2 regions of the Streptococcus sp. ZY171113 genome follow, and region 1 is predicted to be linked to the other one. Evidence: predicted binding sites of a transcription regulator. Region 1 holds the regulator's gene; the other holds the start of a gene.
What was found. The regulator NrdR, encoded in region 1, represses ribonucleotide reductase genes. The targets are predictions, from matches to a motif close to ACACNATATATNGTGT.

Region 1 (7,233 bases):
TGCAACCATACTGAGCGTATGGCAAAAAGTTTAACGACGAGTGACACTCAAAGGAGGAGCTAAGGCACCAGCTCGACAGTGAACAGACGTTCAACCTCAATCAATAATGTGGTCTTGCGACCACGCTTCGGCTATCGCCCCGCCTGTCCGTCGGCTTCTCAAAGGGCACTATTTGCTAGAAAACTAAGAACATTCTACTCTTTCTAGTCAAGTTTATTCTACCACGCTAGGGATTAAACGTCAAGTATTTTTTCCTAAAAAAGGATGTATCAGCCACCAGTCCTTTGAAAAAAACAAAACATTTCCGAACGATGAAAAATCTTCTAAAATCTTTCCCTTTATTCCAGCACATCGGCTCGTTTTGTGATAGAATAGAATCATGTCACATTTGGTTTTCACCCTCAGCCCCTCAGAGCTGGCTAAAACCCAGCAAGAGCTCGCCCCTTACGCCGTTGCCAACAAAAACGCCCACGCCCTAGTGGTCGCCAAACTCGACGGCTGCACGGCCACCCTCTACACTTCGGGGAAACTCCTGATTCAGGGGGAGCGGTCGGCTCAGGTGGCTGATTATTTAGGCCTTGGGGAAGTGGCAGAGCAGGGAAAAGCCGTGTCATCAGGCCAGTCCAGTTCTATTAGTAAGTCCAATTCTAGCCCAGTCGGTCGTCAGGCCGCACCTGGCCAACCCAGCAATAACCTGATTCTGATTGGCTCAGATGAGGTGGGAAACGGGTCTTATTTTGGAGGCCTTGCTGTTGTGGCTAGTCTGGTCAAGCCAGAAGACCATGCCTGGCTGAAAAGCCTGGGTGTCGGTGATTCCAAAACCCTGACCGACCAAAAAATCCGACAACTGGCCCCGCTTTTGGAAGACAAAATCCCCCACAAGGCTCTGCTATTGTCACCAAAAAAATACAACCAAGTGGTGGGAGAAGGCCTGCGTCATAATGCCGTCTCCGTCAAAGTCGCCCTCCATAACCAGGCCATCTTCCTGCTCTTGCAGGAGGTCGCAGCCCCAGAGGCCATCGTCATCGATGCCTTTACCAGCGAGGGCAACTACCGCAGGTACCTGCGGGCCGAACGCAACCAGTTTGCTAATCCCATCAGCCTGATTCAGAAGGCCGAGGGCCAGTACCTAGCTGTGGCGGTCAGCTCCATCATCGCCAGAAACCTCTTTTTGGAAAATCTGGACCAGTTAGGCCAGGAGGTCGGCATGCCCCTGCCAAGTGGAGCGGGATCGGCTTCGGACCAGGTGGCCAGTCGGCTCTTGCGAGCGGGTGGCCAGGAGCAACTCGCCCAAGTGGCCAAGCTCCACTTCAAAAACACTCAAAAAGCGTACGATTTAGTTAAGAAAGGCAAGTAAAATGAAACAGTTTCTCAAGGAATGGACCAGTACCCTCCTGTTTATCACCGTCATGTTTTTGGCCTGGCTCTTTGTTTTTATGAATGTCAAGGTTGACGGCCACTCCATGGACCCGACCCTGTCCCACAATGACAGGCTCTTTGTCCTCAAGATAACACCGATTGATCGGTTTGACATTGTCGTGGCTCAAGAAGAAGACAATGGCCAGGTCAAACGCATTGTCAAGCGGGTGGTCGGTATGCCAGGCGACACCATCAGCTACGACAACGATGTCCTGACCATCAATGGCATCGAGGTTGACGAACCTTATTTGGAGGACTACTTGGCCAAGTTCAAGGAGGACAAGCTCCAGGCAACTTATTCTTACAACCAGCTCTTCCAAGATTTGGCTAAGAGTTCGGGTGCCTTTACAGCTACAGATGGTGGTCTGACGACCAACTTTACGGTGACCGTTCCAGAAGGGGAATACTATCTCTTAGGGGATGACCGGATCGTGTCCAAAGACAGCCGTCAGGTTGGCACCTTTGAACGGGAAGACATCATCGGTGAGGTCATGTTCCGTTTTTGGCCGCTTAAAGCGGTTGGTGGTCTGGATTAAGCCTTGAAAGCTCTGCTTGTCAGGGCTTTTTTGCTGTATCCGTTGGAAATGCCAGCTTCTGACGTGCGAACTGAGTTGCTCGGCCATTTCCCCAACACGCCAAACGCATGAAGAAAACGACGATTTCAGAAAATATTTTTTCAGAGAATTTTTGCACTTTTTAGATGAAAATTTTGGTATAATTTCCGTGAGATGAATAGATATAGTACCGAATATCAAGTGTTTTCAAGAAAATTTCTGAAAAATGCATGTAACTCAAAAAGATAGTTGCATGCATTTTCTTCATGCGTGCGGCGTGTTTCTCCAACGCCTAGTCGTGTACAGAATGACAGCATTATGCTATAATATAGTGTTAGAAACCAAAGGGAGGGAAATCATGCGTTGTCCAAAATGTTATTGCACCAAATCGAGTGTTCTTGATAGTCGTCAGGCCGAAGAAGGGACAGCCATCCGCCGACGCAGGTCCTGCGATGAGTGTCAGACCCGCTTTACCACCTTTGAACGGGTGGAGGAACTCCCTCTCTTGGTGATTAAAAAAGACGGCACCAGAGAACAGTTTTCTCGGGATAAGATTTTCAGCGGTATTCTCCACAGTGCCCAGAAGCGACCAGTTTCTAGCGATGACCTGGAAGGGGTGGTGGATCGGATTGAGCAAATGGTTCGCCAGACCTTTGAGAGCGAAGTCCCCAGTCATGAAATCGGCAACCTGGTCATGAGTGAGCTGGCCGAGCTGGATGAAATCACCTATGTTCGTTTCGCCTCGGTTTACCGGTCCTTTAAGGACGTGGACGAGATTGAGGAGTTGCTCCAGGAGATGACCAGCCGCGTGCGTAGTAAGAGAGGAAAGTTGTCACATGATACCGAATGACTATTTTCGCTACCTCAAAAACAACCTGATTGCTCCTGATACCAGTAGCCTCCTTCAGCTCTACCAACCCATTATGGGCAGTGACGCCTATGTGGTTTATAGCTATTTGGTTCATTTTTTTGATAATGGCAGAGCGGCCCACCGTTTTTCTGACCTGCTCAATCATGTGCAGCTAGGCTTTGATCGGCTCTTGTTGGCCTTTGATGTCTTGGGGGCCCTGGGCTTGATTAGCCTCTACCAAGACAAGGAGACCTACCTGATTAAACTCCAAAGCCCTTTGGATAGGGAAGCTTTCTTGGCCAATCCTGTTTACTACAACCTTCTAAAAAGCTACATCGGTCAGGTTGCTTTGGAGGAGTTGACCCTGAACCTACCGCAAGGATTGGTTGACCTGACCAAACCCTTCTCAGCTGTCTTTACAGACCGAGGGGAAGTCTACCATCGCCCTCGGACAGCTAAGGTGGATTTTGAACTGGCTTACTTCAAGGAACAGATGGCTAGGGACGGCCTGACTTTTACTGATGAGACCAGCGATGTGTTGGCCCTCTATCACCTATCAGAGGAGCGTGGCTTGACCTGGTTTGAACTCTATCAGCTGGCTAAGGCGACGGTTGTTGATAAAAAGATTAGCCTGAACCGCCTGAAAACCCAGCAGGGCCTGTTGAGCCAGGCGATTAGCCCCCAATCATCAGGGAGTACCCAAGAAGGGCAAACTAGCTTGAAACCCAACGAGTTGGCCCTCATCAAGACGGCCAAACGGCATTCTGCTGAGGACTTTCTGAAAATTTGGAAGCAGGAAAAGCGGGCTGTGGTGATTAAAGAAGAACGGGATTTGTTGAAAGAATTGGGACAACAAGGTTTTCTTGACCCCGTGATTAACATCATGGTCTTTCGGACCCTGCAACGCACCCAGTCAGCCAACCTCAACCGTGTCTTTTTGATGAAATTGGCCAATGATCTCAATAGCCGAGGCATCAAGACCCCAGAGGAAGCGCTAGCTCACCTGACCAGGCCCCTTGGTCGACCAAACCGACCAGCCCCAGACAAGGCTAGTACGACCAATGTGCCTGCCTGGAGTGACCAAGATTACAAGAATGACACCAGCCAGGAGGAACAGGCCCGTTTGGAAGCCTACAAACAGCAACGCCTGGCTGAATTAGAAAGGGAGGACTAAGGATGCAAAAAATTGGCGACAGCCTCCGAGGGAGGGTTACGGATTTTCAAGAGCGTCAGGCCCAGGTGCTGGCTCAAGTCCTGCAAGACCCAAGAATTTCGGCTTTTATCGCTGCTAACCACTTGGACCAAGCCACTATCGAGCGGAGCTTGTCCAAGTTCAACCAATACCTCCAAGAGTGGGACAAGTATGCCCAGGGGTCGCCTGACTACCTGGCCAAGGGCTACGAGCCCATCTTGACCATGAACGAGGGCTATGCGGATGTGAGTTATCGAGAAACCAGAGAACTGTTGACCCAACAAGAGGGGCAGGCCGTTCAAGACCGAATTCGCTTGATTAACTTGCCCAGGTCCTACCGTCAGGTGCGTTTGGCAGCTGTTGATCTGGATGACAGCAAGCGAATAGCTGTTTTTGATGAGCTGATGACCATCGTCAAGGCCTATCCCAAGGTGACAAAGGGCCTTTATCTCTATGGGGATATGGGCATTGGCAAGTCCTTTTTGATGGCAGCTTTGGCCCAAGAATTGTCCCAAAAGAAGAAGGCCCAGGTGACCATGCTCCACTACCCAACCTTTGTGGTGGACGTGAAAAACGCCATCTCGTCAGGGTCAGTTAAGGAGCAGATTGACAGCATCAAGCTGGCTCCTGTGCTGATTTTAGACGATATTGGGGCTGAAAATTCCACCGCCTGGGTGCGTGATGAGGTCTTGCAAGTTATTCTCCAACACCGCATGTTGGAAGAGCTGCCCACCTTTTTCACCTCCAATTACAGCATGACTGATTTAGAACGAAAACTTTCCCAAGGCAAGCAGGGCGATGAAACCTGGCAGGCCAAACGGGTGCTGGAACGGATTCGTGCCGTCAGCAAGGAACTTCACCTTCGTGGTGAAAATAGAAGATAGGAGACACCATGGCTTTACCAACAGTTGCCATTGTCGGCCGTCCCAACGTGGGCAAGTCGACCTTATTTAACCGAATTGCGGGGGAGCGGATTTCCATCGTTGAAGACGTGGAAGGCGTGACCCGAGACCGAATTTACACCACCGCAGGCTGGCTCAACCGCCAGTTTTCCATCATTGACACGGGCGGTATCGACGACGTTGATGCCCCTTTCATGGAACAAATCAAGCACCAGGCTGACATCGCCATGACTGAGGCTGATGTTATCGTCTTTGTTGTGTCTGGTAAAGAGGGTGTGACCGATGCCGACGAATACGTGGCTCGGATCCTCTACAAGACCAACAAGCCCGTTATCTTAGCCGTTAACAAGGTGGACAACCCAGAGATGCGTAACGAGATTTACGATTTCTATTCATTGGGCCTTGGCGACCCTTACCCAGTTTCTTCTGTTCACGGTATCGGTACGGGTGATGTTCTGGATGCCATCGTGGAAAACCTGCCAGCAGAAGAAGCAGAGGAAAATCCAGACATCATCCGTTTCAGCCTGATTGGTCGTCCAAATGTCGGCAAGTCCAGCCTAATCAACGCCATCTTGGGTGAGGAGCGGGTGATTGCCAGCCCAATCGCTGGTACCACTCGTGACGCCATCGACACCAGCTTTACCGACAGCGAGGGCCAAGAGTATGTCATGATTGACACGGCTGGTCTGCGTAAATCGGGCAAGGTCTATGAGAACACCGAGAAGTACTCGGTCATGCGGTCCATGCGGGCCATCGACCGCTCGGACGTGGTTCTCATGGTCATCAATGCCGAGGAAGGTATCCGTGAATACGACAAGCGGATTGCAGGTTTCGCCCATGAAGCTGGTAAGGGGATTGTCATCGTGGTCAACAAGTGGGACACGCTTGAGAAGGACAACCACACCGTGGCCAAGTGGGAGGCGGATATCCGTGACAACTTCCAGTTTCTCAGCTATGCGCCGATTATCTTTGTTTCTGCGATGACCAAGCAACGCCTCCACAAGTTGCCAGAGCTGATCAAGCGGATTTCTGAGAGCCAGAACACTCGGATTCCGTCTGCGGTTCTCAACGATGTCATCATGGATGCCATTGCCATCAACCCGACCCCGACCGACAAGGGCAAACGCCTGAAAATCTTCTACGCCACCCAGGTGGCTGTCAAGCCGCCGACCTTCGTGGTCTTTGTCAACGAAGAAGAGCTCATGCATTTCTCTTACATGCGGTTCTTGGAAAACCAGATTCGGGCGGCCTTCAAGTTCGAGGGGACACCCATTCATCTCATTGCTAGAAAACGCCAGTAAAACTGGTAGCCAGCCCCCAGGGCTGGTTTTTTTACGGGACAATAGCTGAGCAGCTCTGCCATTCTCCCAAAGAAAGCCTCTAGTTCAAATCCAGCCAAAGGGGCCAATGTATGCTATAATAGACCTTATGGAAAACAGACAACGCATCGCTCAGGACCTCAGCCTGAGCCCCAATCAAATCGACACCGTCCTGGCCCTGACGGCCGAGGGCAACACCATCCCCTTCATCGCCCGCTACCGCAAGGAGGCGACTGGCAACCTGGATGAGGTCGCCATCAAGGCTATCATCGACCTGGACAAGAGCCTGACCGCCCTGGCTGACCGCAAGGCGACGGTTTTGGGGAAAATAGCTGAGCAGGGTAAACTGACCGACCAACTTAAGGCCGCCATCGAGGAGGCTGACAAGCTGGCCCAGGTCGAGGAGCTCTACGCCCCTTACAAGGAAAAACGCCGCACCAAGGCCACCCAGGCTCGTGAGGCTGGTCTGACCGACCTGGTCCGTCTCATCTTGCAGGATGTGCCAGACCTGGAAGCTCAGGCTGAAACCTTCACCTCAGAAAGCTACCCAACGGCCAAGGACACTCTAGCGGGAGCCTGCGAGATTCTCATCGAAGCCCTGTCTGACGACCACAAGCTCCGCTCCTGGCTCTACAATGACATCTGGTCTTACAGCCAGGTGACTGCCCAGGTTAAGGACGAGGCCTTGGACGAGAAAAAGGTCTTCCAGACCTACTATGACTTCTCAGAAACCACCAGCAAGCTCCAGGGCTACCAGGTCCTGGCCCTCAACCGAGGGGACAAGCTAGGGGTCTTGAAAATCAGCTTTGACCACAAGATGGACAAGATGACCCGCTTTGTGGCCGCCCGTTTCAAGGTGGTCAATAGCCACATTGAGCAGGTCATCCAATCAGCTCTCAAGAAAAAACTCCTGCCCTCTCTGGAACGCCGTATCTGGTCAGAACTCTTGGAGCAGGCCGAGGACGGGGCCATCCAGCTCTTCTCAACCAACCTGCGG
Region 2 (7,233 bases), 530 kb from region 1:
GATTTTCAATAGCCCGTCGGAGACCTTCTCTATTTTGGACAATGCAGACTTGACCTTCCCTCATGTGCCAGATGGCAAGGGTGAGCTGATTGAGCTGACCCACGGTAACTACATTAGCCTGATGGAAAACCAAGACCGAGAAGTCCGTCGTGAAGCCTATGAAGCCATGTATGGCACCTATGAGCAGTTCCAACACACCTACGCCAAGACCCTCCAGTCCAACGTCAAGGTCCATAACTTCAATGCCAAGGTCCACAAGTATGATTCTGCCCGCCATGCTGCCCTCTCAGCTAACTTCATTCCAGAAGCTGTCTTTGAGACCCTGCTAGAAGCTGTTCACAAGCACCTGCCTTTGCTCCATCGCTACGTTCAGTTGCGTAAGGAGATTTTGGGCTTGGATGACCTCAAGATGTACGACATGTATGTGCCCCTGTCAGAGGTTGATATGGCCATCACCTATGACCAGGCCTTGGAAAAAGGTCAGGAAGTTCTGGCCATCTTGGGCGAAGACTACGCTTCACGCATCAAGAAATCCTTTACTGAACGCTGGATTGATGTGCATGTCAACAAGGGCAAGCGTTCAGGAGCCTACTCAGGCGGGTCTTACGACACCAATGCCTTCATGTTGCTGAACTGGCAGGACACCCTGGACAATTTCTACACCTTGCTCCATGAGGCTGGCCACTCCATGCACTCCATGTACACCCGTGAAACCCAGCCCTATCCTTACGGGGATTACTCTATTTTCCTGGCTGAAATTGCTTCAACCACCAATGAAAACATCCTGACCGAAGCCCTGCTTAATGAAGTAACGGACGAGAAGCAACGCTTTGCCATTCTCAATAACTACCTGGATGGCTTCCGAGGGACCATTTTCCGTCAGACCCAGTTTGCTGAGTTTGAGCATGCCATCCACAAGGCTGACCAGGCTGGTGAGGTCTTGACCAGTGACTATCTCAACAACCTGTACAGCCAGTTGAACGAGACCTACTATGGTCTATCGGCTGAGGACAATCACTTTATCCAATACGAGTGGGCTCGGATTCCGCATTTCTACTACAACTACTACGTCTACCAGTATGCAACAGGCTTTGCGGCGGCCAACTTCTTGGCGGACAAGATTGTTTACGGTACCCAAGAGGATAAGGACAAGTACCTAGACTACCTCAAGGCTGGTAACTCAGACTACCCACTTAACGTCATCAAGAAAGCTGGCGTTGACATGGAAGAGGTTGACTACCTCAACGCCGCCTTTGCTGTCTTTGAACGCCGCTTGACCGAGTTGGAAGAGCTGGTTAAAAAAGGTGTGCATCGATAGGCAAATGTCCTAATCTGTACCTAAAAACTCCCACAGAAGTTGTCTTTCTGTGGGAGTTTTTGAAAATATATGGTACCCAGATGAGAATTGAAAAAGTCACCACGAAGGTGACTTTTGGACTTTAAGACATTATCTGGTCGGTATTCTAACCTTTCAGATACCTGGAGGGTATCTGAAAAGTTTTTGTCCCTCATTTCTGGAGCTAATTTGTTCGTCCAGTTATTGGTTTTATCTCCATGTTAGTTGATGACACGGAGATTTTTAGACCAACCTGCCTAAAAATTGTAGTTAGGAAGGGAGTTAGGCAAGCCCCAATAGGGCTTGCCGTGATTAGCTAGGAACTTTAGTTCTAAGATAACCTACTTAGGTTACGACACGAAGAAATTTAGGCCGATAATGCCTAAATTTCGAAGTTAGTAAGACGCTTAGGGAAGGTCTACTAGGACTTCCCGTCTGCTTATTAGGGACTTTTAGTCCCAATAAGCAGTAGCGGGTTAAATCACACAGCTTTCACACTGGTTGCTGCCCACTTCTTCACCGTCATCGGTGAAGGTGCGGATGTAGTAGATGGACTTGACGCCCTTGTTGAAGGCGTAGTTACGCAGGATAGACAGGTCACGGGTGGTCTGCTTGGTCTCGGTCTTCCATTCGTAGAGGCCAAGTGGCATCTCGCTCCGCAGGAAGAGGGTCATAGACAGGCCTTGGTCCACGTGCTCGGTGGCTGCGGCGTAAACATCAATGACCTGACGCATGTCCATGTCATAGGCAGACGTGTAGTAAGGGATGGTGTCAGTCGCCAGACCAGAAGCAGGGTAGTAGATTTTACCGATTTTCTTCTCTTGACGCTCCTCAATTCTTTGAGTAATTGGGTGAATGGAGGCTGACACATCATTGATGTAGCTGATAGAGCCGTTTGGTGCCACTGCCAGACGGTTTTGGTGGTAGAGGCCGTGCTGAGAAACGGCATCACGCAGGGTAGCCCAGTCTTCCCCAGTCGGAATGAAATGGCCAGCAAAGAGCTCCTTGACCTTGTCTGATGATGGCTGGTGTTTACCCGTCACATACTTATCAAAATAAGTGCCGTCAGCGTACTTGGAATTTTCAAAGCCAACAAAGCTGGTACCACGCTCCTGAGCGATCTTATTGGATTCGACCAAGGTCCAGTAGTTGAGGAGCATGAAGTAGATGTCGGTGAACTCCAGCGACTCAGGGCTACCGTAGTGCATGTGGTTGCGGGCGAAGTAGGAGTGGAGGCCCATGGCTCCCAGACCGATGGTGTGGGCCTGGTCGTTACCGTTTTTAATGGTTGGCACGGCCACGATGCTTGAACTGTCAGTAACAAAGGTCAGGGCTCGGGTCATGGCACGGACAGACTTACCAAAATCAGGTGAGGTCATGAGGTTAACCACGTTGGTTGAGCCCAGGTTACATGAAATGTCTGTTCCTAGCACTTCAAATTCCTGAGCGTCGTTGATTTGGCTGGTCTTTTGAATCTGCAAAATCTCTGAACAGAGGTTGCTCATGACAATCCGACCGTCAATCGGGTTGGCCCGGTTGGCCACGTCCACGTTGATGATGTAAGGGTAGCCTGATTCCTGCTGAAGTTTTGAAATTTCAGTCTCCAAGTCACGGGCCTTGATTTTGGTCTTGGTGATGCGAGGGTTGGCTACCAGCTCATCGTATTTCTCGGTGATGTTGATGTAGTTAAATGGCACCCCGTACTCTTTTTCAATGGTGTATGGGCTGAAGAGGTACATGTCCTCATTTTTTCTCGCCAGCTCGTAGAATTTGTCTGGGACAGTCAGCCCCAGCGACAGGGTTTTAACTCGAATTTTCTCGTCAGCATTTTCCTTCTTGGTCGAAAGGAAGTTGAGGATGTCGGGGTGGAAAACATCCAGGTAAACCACACCAGCCCCTTGGCGTTGGCCCAGCTGGTTGGAGTAGGAGAAGCTGTCCTCGAAGAGTTTCATAACAGGCACGACCCCAGAGGCAGCACCTGCGTAGCCCTTGATAGGAGCCCCCGCCTCGCGGAGGTTGCTGAGGGAGATGCCCACGCCCCCACCAATACGGGACAATTGCAGAGCTGAGTTGATGGAACGACCGATGGCATTCATGTCGTCAGTGACCTGAATCAGGAAGCAGGACACCAATTCGCCTCGACGGCTGCGACCAGCGTTGAGGAAGGATGGCGTTGCAGGCTGGTAGCGGAGGTGAATCATCTCGTCAGCCAAGGTGCGGGCCAGTTCCTCGTCGCCGTCAGCGAAGTAGAGGGCGTTGTAGAGAACCCGGTCTTCCATGCTTTCCAGGTAGAAGTCGCCGTCGTTGGTTTTGAGGGCGTACTGCTGGTAGAATTTGTAGGCTGCCATGAAGGACTGGAACTGGAAGTTGGCAGCTCTTAACTGGTCAGCCAGTTCTTCGATAAATTCTGGACGGTACTTCTTGATGAAGGCTTCTTCTAAGTAGTCGTTTTCCAAGAGGAACTTGATTTTGGCAGTTGTGCTGTCAAAGGTCAGGGTGTTGGGAATGACATTTTCCTCAAAGAAGGCTTTCAGGGCTTCCTTGTCCTTGTGGAGGGGAATTTGGCCGTTGACTGGGCGGTTGATTTCGTTGTTGAGGCGGAAGTAGGACACATCGCCGAGATTTTTAAGACTCATTTGTTAATATTCCTTTAACTGTCGCGACATCGTCTGGCGTGCCGCTGAATTCTAATGTATAAAGTAGGGGGAGCTGGTAGCTGGCCGCGTAGCCTTTGGCCAGGTGACAGAAATCAGGGCCGAAGTTACGGTTGCCGATGCCGATAATCCCCTTGCAGAAAGTTTTGTGCTGGTCCATAAACTGGTCCACATGGTCCACCCCGCTCTCATAGGTGGGGCAGATGAGGACAAAGTCTTGGTTGAGCTGGTAGGATTGGCCTGGTTTAAGCTCTATGGCCAGATCAAGCACGTCCAGCTTGGTTAAAAACCGACGGGTTTGGCCGGTCAATGAAAAAAAGACCAGCTGCATTAGAGCAGTTCTTTGAGCTTGGCTGGCTGGAAACCAGAGAAGACGACGTCGCCTGCCTCGATGACAGGAGCGGCTGAAAAGCCCAGGCTTTTAACGTAGTCCACCTTGTCTGGCTGTTCTTCAATATTGATTTCCTCAAAATCGACCCCGTTTTCCGTCAGGAACTTCTTGGTCATCTTGCAGGGCATGCAGTTGTTTTTGGTAAATACGGTAATTTTAGCCATGCTGGCCTCCTAAAAATATAGTACCCAACTAGCATACCAAAAAATGGATTGAAATACAAGATATAGGGACGATTTTTTTGTAAGCCACTAGATATAGTGTTTTTTGTAAAAAATGGCAGAGCTGGAAAAATTAAAAAGGCCTTTTAATAGAAGAAAATGAAAATCATCGGAAGGGATTTCAAAATTTTTCCATAAAAGAAGGTTTTGTCTTGAAAAAAAGAGAGGAATGTGATATAATTGTTTTTGTAAGGGTTACCATCAGGTGACTCAAAAAATCAAACAAAGGAGAACCATAACTATGGCTTCAAAAGACTTCCACATTGTTGCAGAAACAGGTATCCACGCTCGTCCAGCGACCTTGCTTGTTCAAACTGCTAGCAAGTTTGCTTCAGACATCACTTTGGATTACAAAGGTAAATCAGTTAACCTCAAATCAATCATGGGCGTGATGAGCCTTGGTGTTGGTCAAGGTGCAGACGTGGTTATCTCAACTGATGGTGCAGACGCTGATGACGCTTTGGCAGCTATCGAAGAAACAATGACAAAAGAAGGGTTGATCTAAACACATGACAGATAAGCTTAAGGGCATTGCGGCGTCAGACGGCGTTGCAGTTGCTAAGGCCTATCTCCTTGTTCAACCAGATTTGTCATTTGAAACTGTAACAGTTGAAGATACAAGTGCAGAAGAAGCTCGTTTGGATGCGGCGCTTGCCAAGTCTCAAGACGAGCTTTCTGCAATTAGAAACAAGGCGGTAGATACCCTTGGCGAAGAAGCAGCGGCAGTTTTTGACGCTCACCTCATGGTTCTTGCTGACCCAGAAATGATTGGTCAGATTAAAGAAACGATTCGTGCCAAACAAACCAACGCTGAAACTGGTCTTAAAGAAGTGACGGACATGTTCGTTAACATCTTTGAGAGCATGGACGACAACCCCTACATGCAAGAGCGTGCGGCGGACATTCGTGACGTGGCTAAGCGCGTTCTGGCTAACCTTTTGGGCGTTACCCTTCCTAACCCAGCAGCAATTTCAGAAGAGTCTATCGTGATTGCTCACGACTTGACCCCGTCTGATACCGCTCAATTGGACAAGAACTTTGTTAAGGCCTTTGTGACCAACATCGGTGGTCGGACCTCTCACTCTGCCATCATGGCCCGTACGCTTGAGATTGCAGCGGTACTTGGTACCAACAACATCACTGAGATTGTTAAAAACGGTGACTTCTTGGCGGTTAACGGGATTACCGGTGAGGTTGTCATCAACCCATCTGATGATGTGATTGCTGAATTCAAAGCAGCTGGTGAAGCCTATGCGGCTCAAAAAGCTGAGTGGGCACTTCTCAAAGATGCTCAGACAGTAACTGCTGATGGGAAGCACTTCGAATTGGTAGCCAACATCGGTACGCCAAAAGACGTTGAAGGTGTCAACGACAACGGTGCTGAGGCAGTTGGTCTCTACCGTACCGAGTTCCTTTACATGGACTCTCAAGACTTCCCAACTGAAGACGAGCAATACGAAGCCTACAAGGCTGTTCTTGAAGGCATGAACGGCAAGCCAGTTGTGGTTCGTACCATGGACATCGGTGGTGACAAAGAGTTGCCATACTTTGACATGCCACACGAAATGAACCCATTCCTTGGTTTCCGTGCTCTTCGTATCTCGATTTCTGAGACTGGTGATGCCATGTTCCGCACCCAGATTCGTGCCCTCTTGCGTGCTTCTGTCCACGGTCAACTTCGTATCATGTTCCCAATGGTTGCCCTCTTGACCGAGTTCCGTGCAGCTAAGAAGGTCTTCGATGAAGAAAAGGCCAAATTGGTTGCTGAAGGCGTTGCGGTTGCTGATGACATCCAAGTGGGTATCATGATTGAAATCCCTGCTGCGGCTATGCTGGCTGACCAGTTTGCCAAAGAAGTTGACTTCTTCTCAATCGGTACCAATGACCTGATTCAGTACACCATGGCGGCTGACCGCATGAACGAGCAGGTGTCTTACCTCTACCAACCATACAACCCATCTATCCTTCGCTTGATCAATAACGTGATCAAGGCAGCTCACGCTGAAGGCAAATGGGCTGGTATGTGTGGTGAGATGGCTGGTGACCAACAGGCTGTGCCACTCCTTGTCGGCATGGGCTTGGATGAGTTCTCCATGTCAGCGACTTCTGTTCTGCGTACCCGTAGTCTCATGAAGACTTTGGATTCAGCGAAAATGGAAGAATACGCTCACCGTGCTCTTACCGAATGTTCAACTGCTGAAGAAGTGCTTGAACTCTCTAAAGAATACGTGTCAATTGACTAATCATTACGATCCCCTCTGGTTTATCCTAGGAGGGGATTTTCGATAGAGAAGCTTTTAAGGAGAAGCAGATGGCTATTAGCGTTGAACTAACCCGTTTCCGTGTCAAAGAAGGCAAGTCTCAGAAGGTTGACGAATGGTTGGCCTTTCTCAATGACCATATGGAGGATACCCTCCTAACCCTGGAAGGGGAGAAGATGTATGTCGAAACCATTTTCCGAGAAATCTTAGACGGACGAGAATACCTCTACTGGTACTCTGTCCAAGGTGAGGGCGGAATCCAAGTTGAGGAATCGGAATCTGACATTGACAAGAAACACATGGCCTACTGGATGGAGTGCATTGATCCTGAGTTTGAGGCGGTGGACCTCAAGACGGAGGTGGTCATGAT

Region 2: a site for NrdR is predicted at 4,630-4,645, ahead of nrdH (glutaredoxin-like protein NrdH). Genes of this name have one in related genera too.

Annotation. Positions count from the first base shown of each region.
Region 1 covers NZ_CM173243.1:630,886-638,118, forward strand. The annotation lists gene rnhC (ribonuclease HIII) at 380-1,357, shown strand; gene lepB (signal peptidase I) at 1,359-1,955, shown strand; gene nrdR (transcriptional regulator NrdR) at 2,332-2,823, shown strand; gene AC3ARB_RS02965 (replication initiation and membrane attachment family protein) at 2,810-3,997, shown strand; gene dnaI (primosomal protein DnaI) at 4,000-4,899, shown strand; gene der (ribosome biogenesis GTPase Der) at 4,908-6,218, shown strand; gene AC3ARB_RS02980 (Tex family protein) at 6,346-7,233, shown strand, end outside.
Region 2 covers NZ_CM173243.1:1,157,332-1,164,564, reverse strand. The annotation lists gene pepF (oligoendopeptidase F) at 1-1,318, shown strand, start outside; gene nrdE (class 1b ribonucleoside-diphosphate reductase subunit alpha) at 1,813-3,972, opposite strand; gene nrdI (class Ib ribonucleoside-diphosphate reductase assembly flavoprotein NrdI) at 3,962-4,321, opposite strand; gene nrdH (glutaredoxin-like protein NrdH) at 4,321-4,545, opposite strand; gene AC3ARB_RS05440 (phosphocarrier protein HPr) at 4,844-5,107, shown strand; gene ptsP (phosphoenolpyruvate--protein phosphotransferase) at 5,112-6,845, shown strand; gene AC3ARB_RS05430 (DUF6176 family protein) at 6,914-7,233, shown strand, end outside.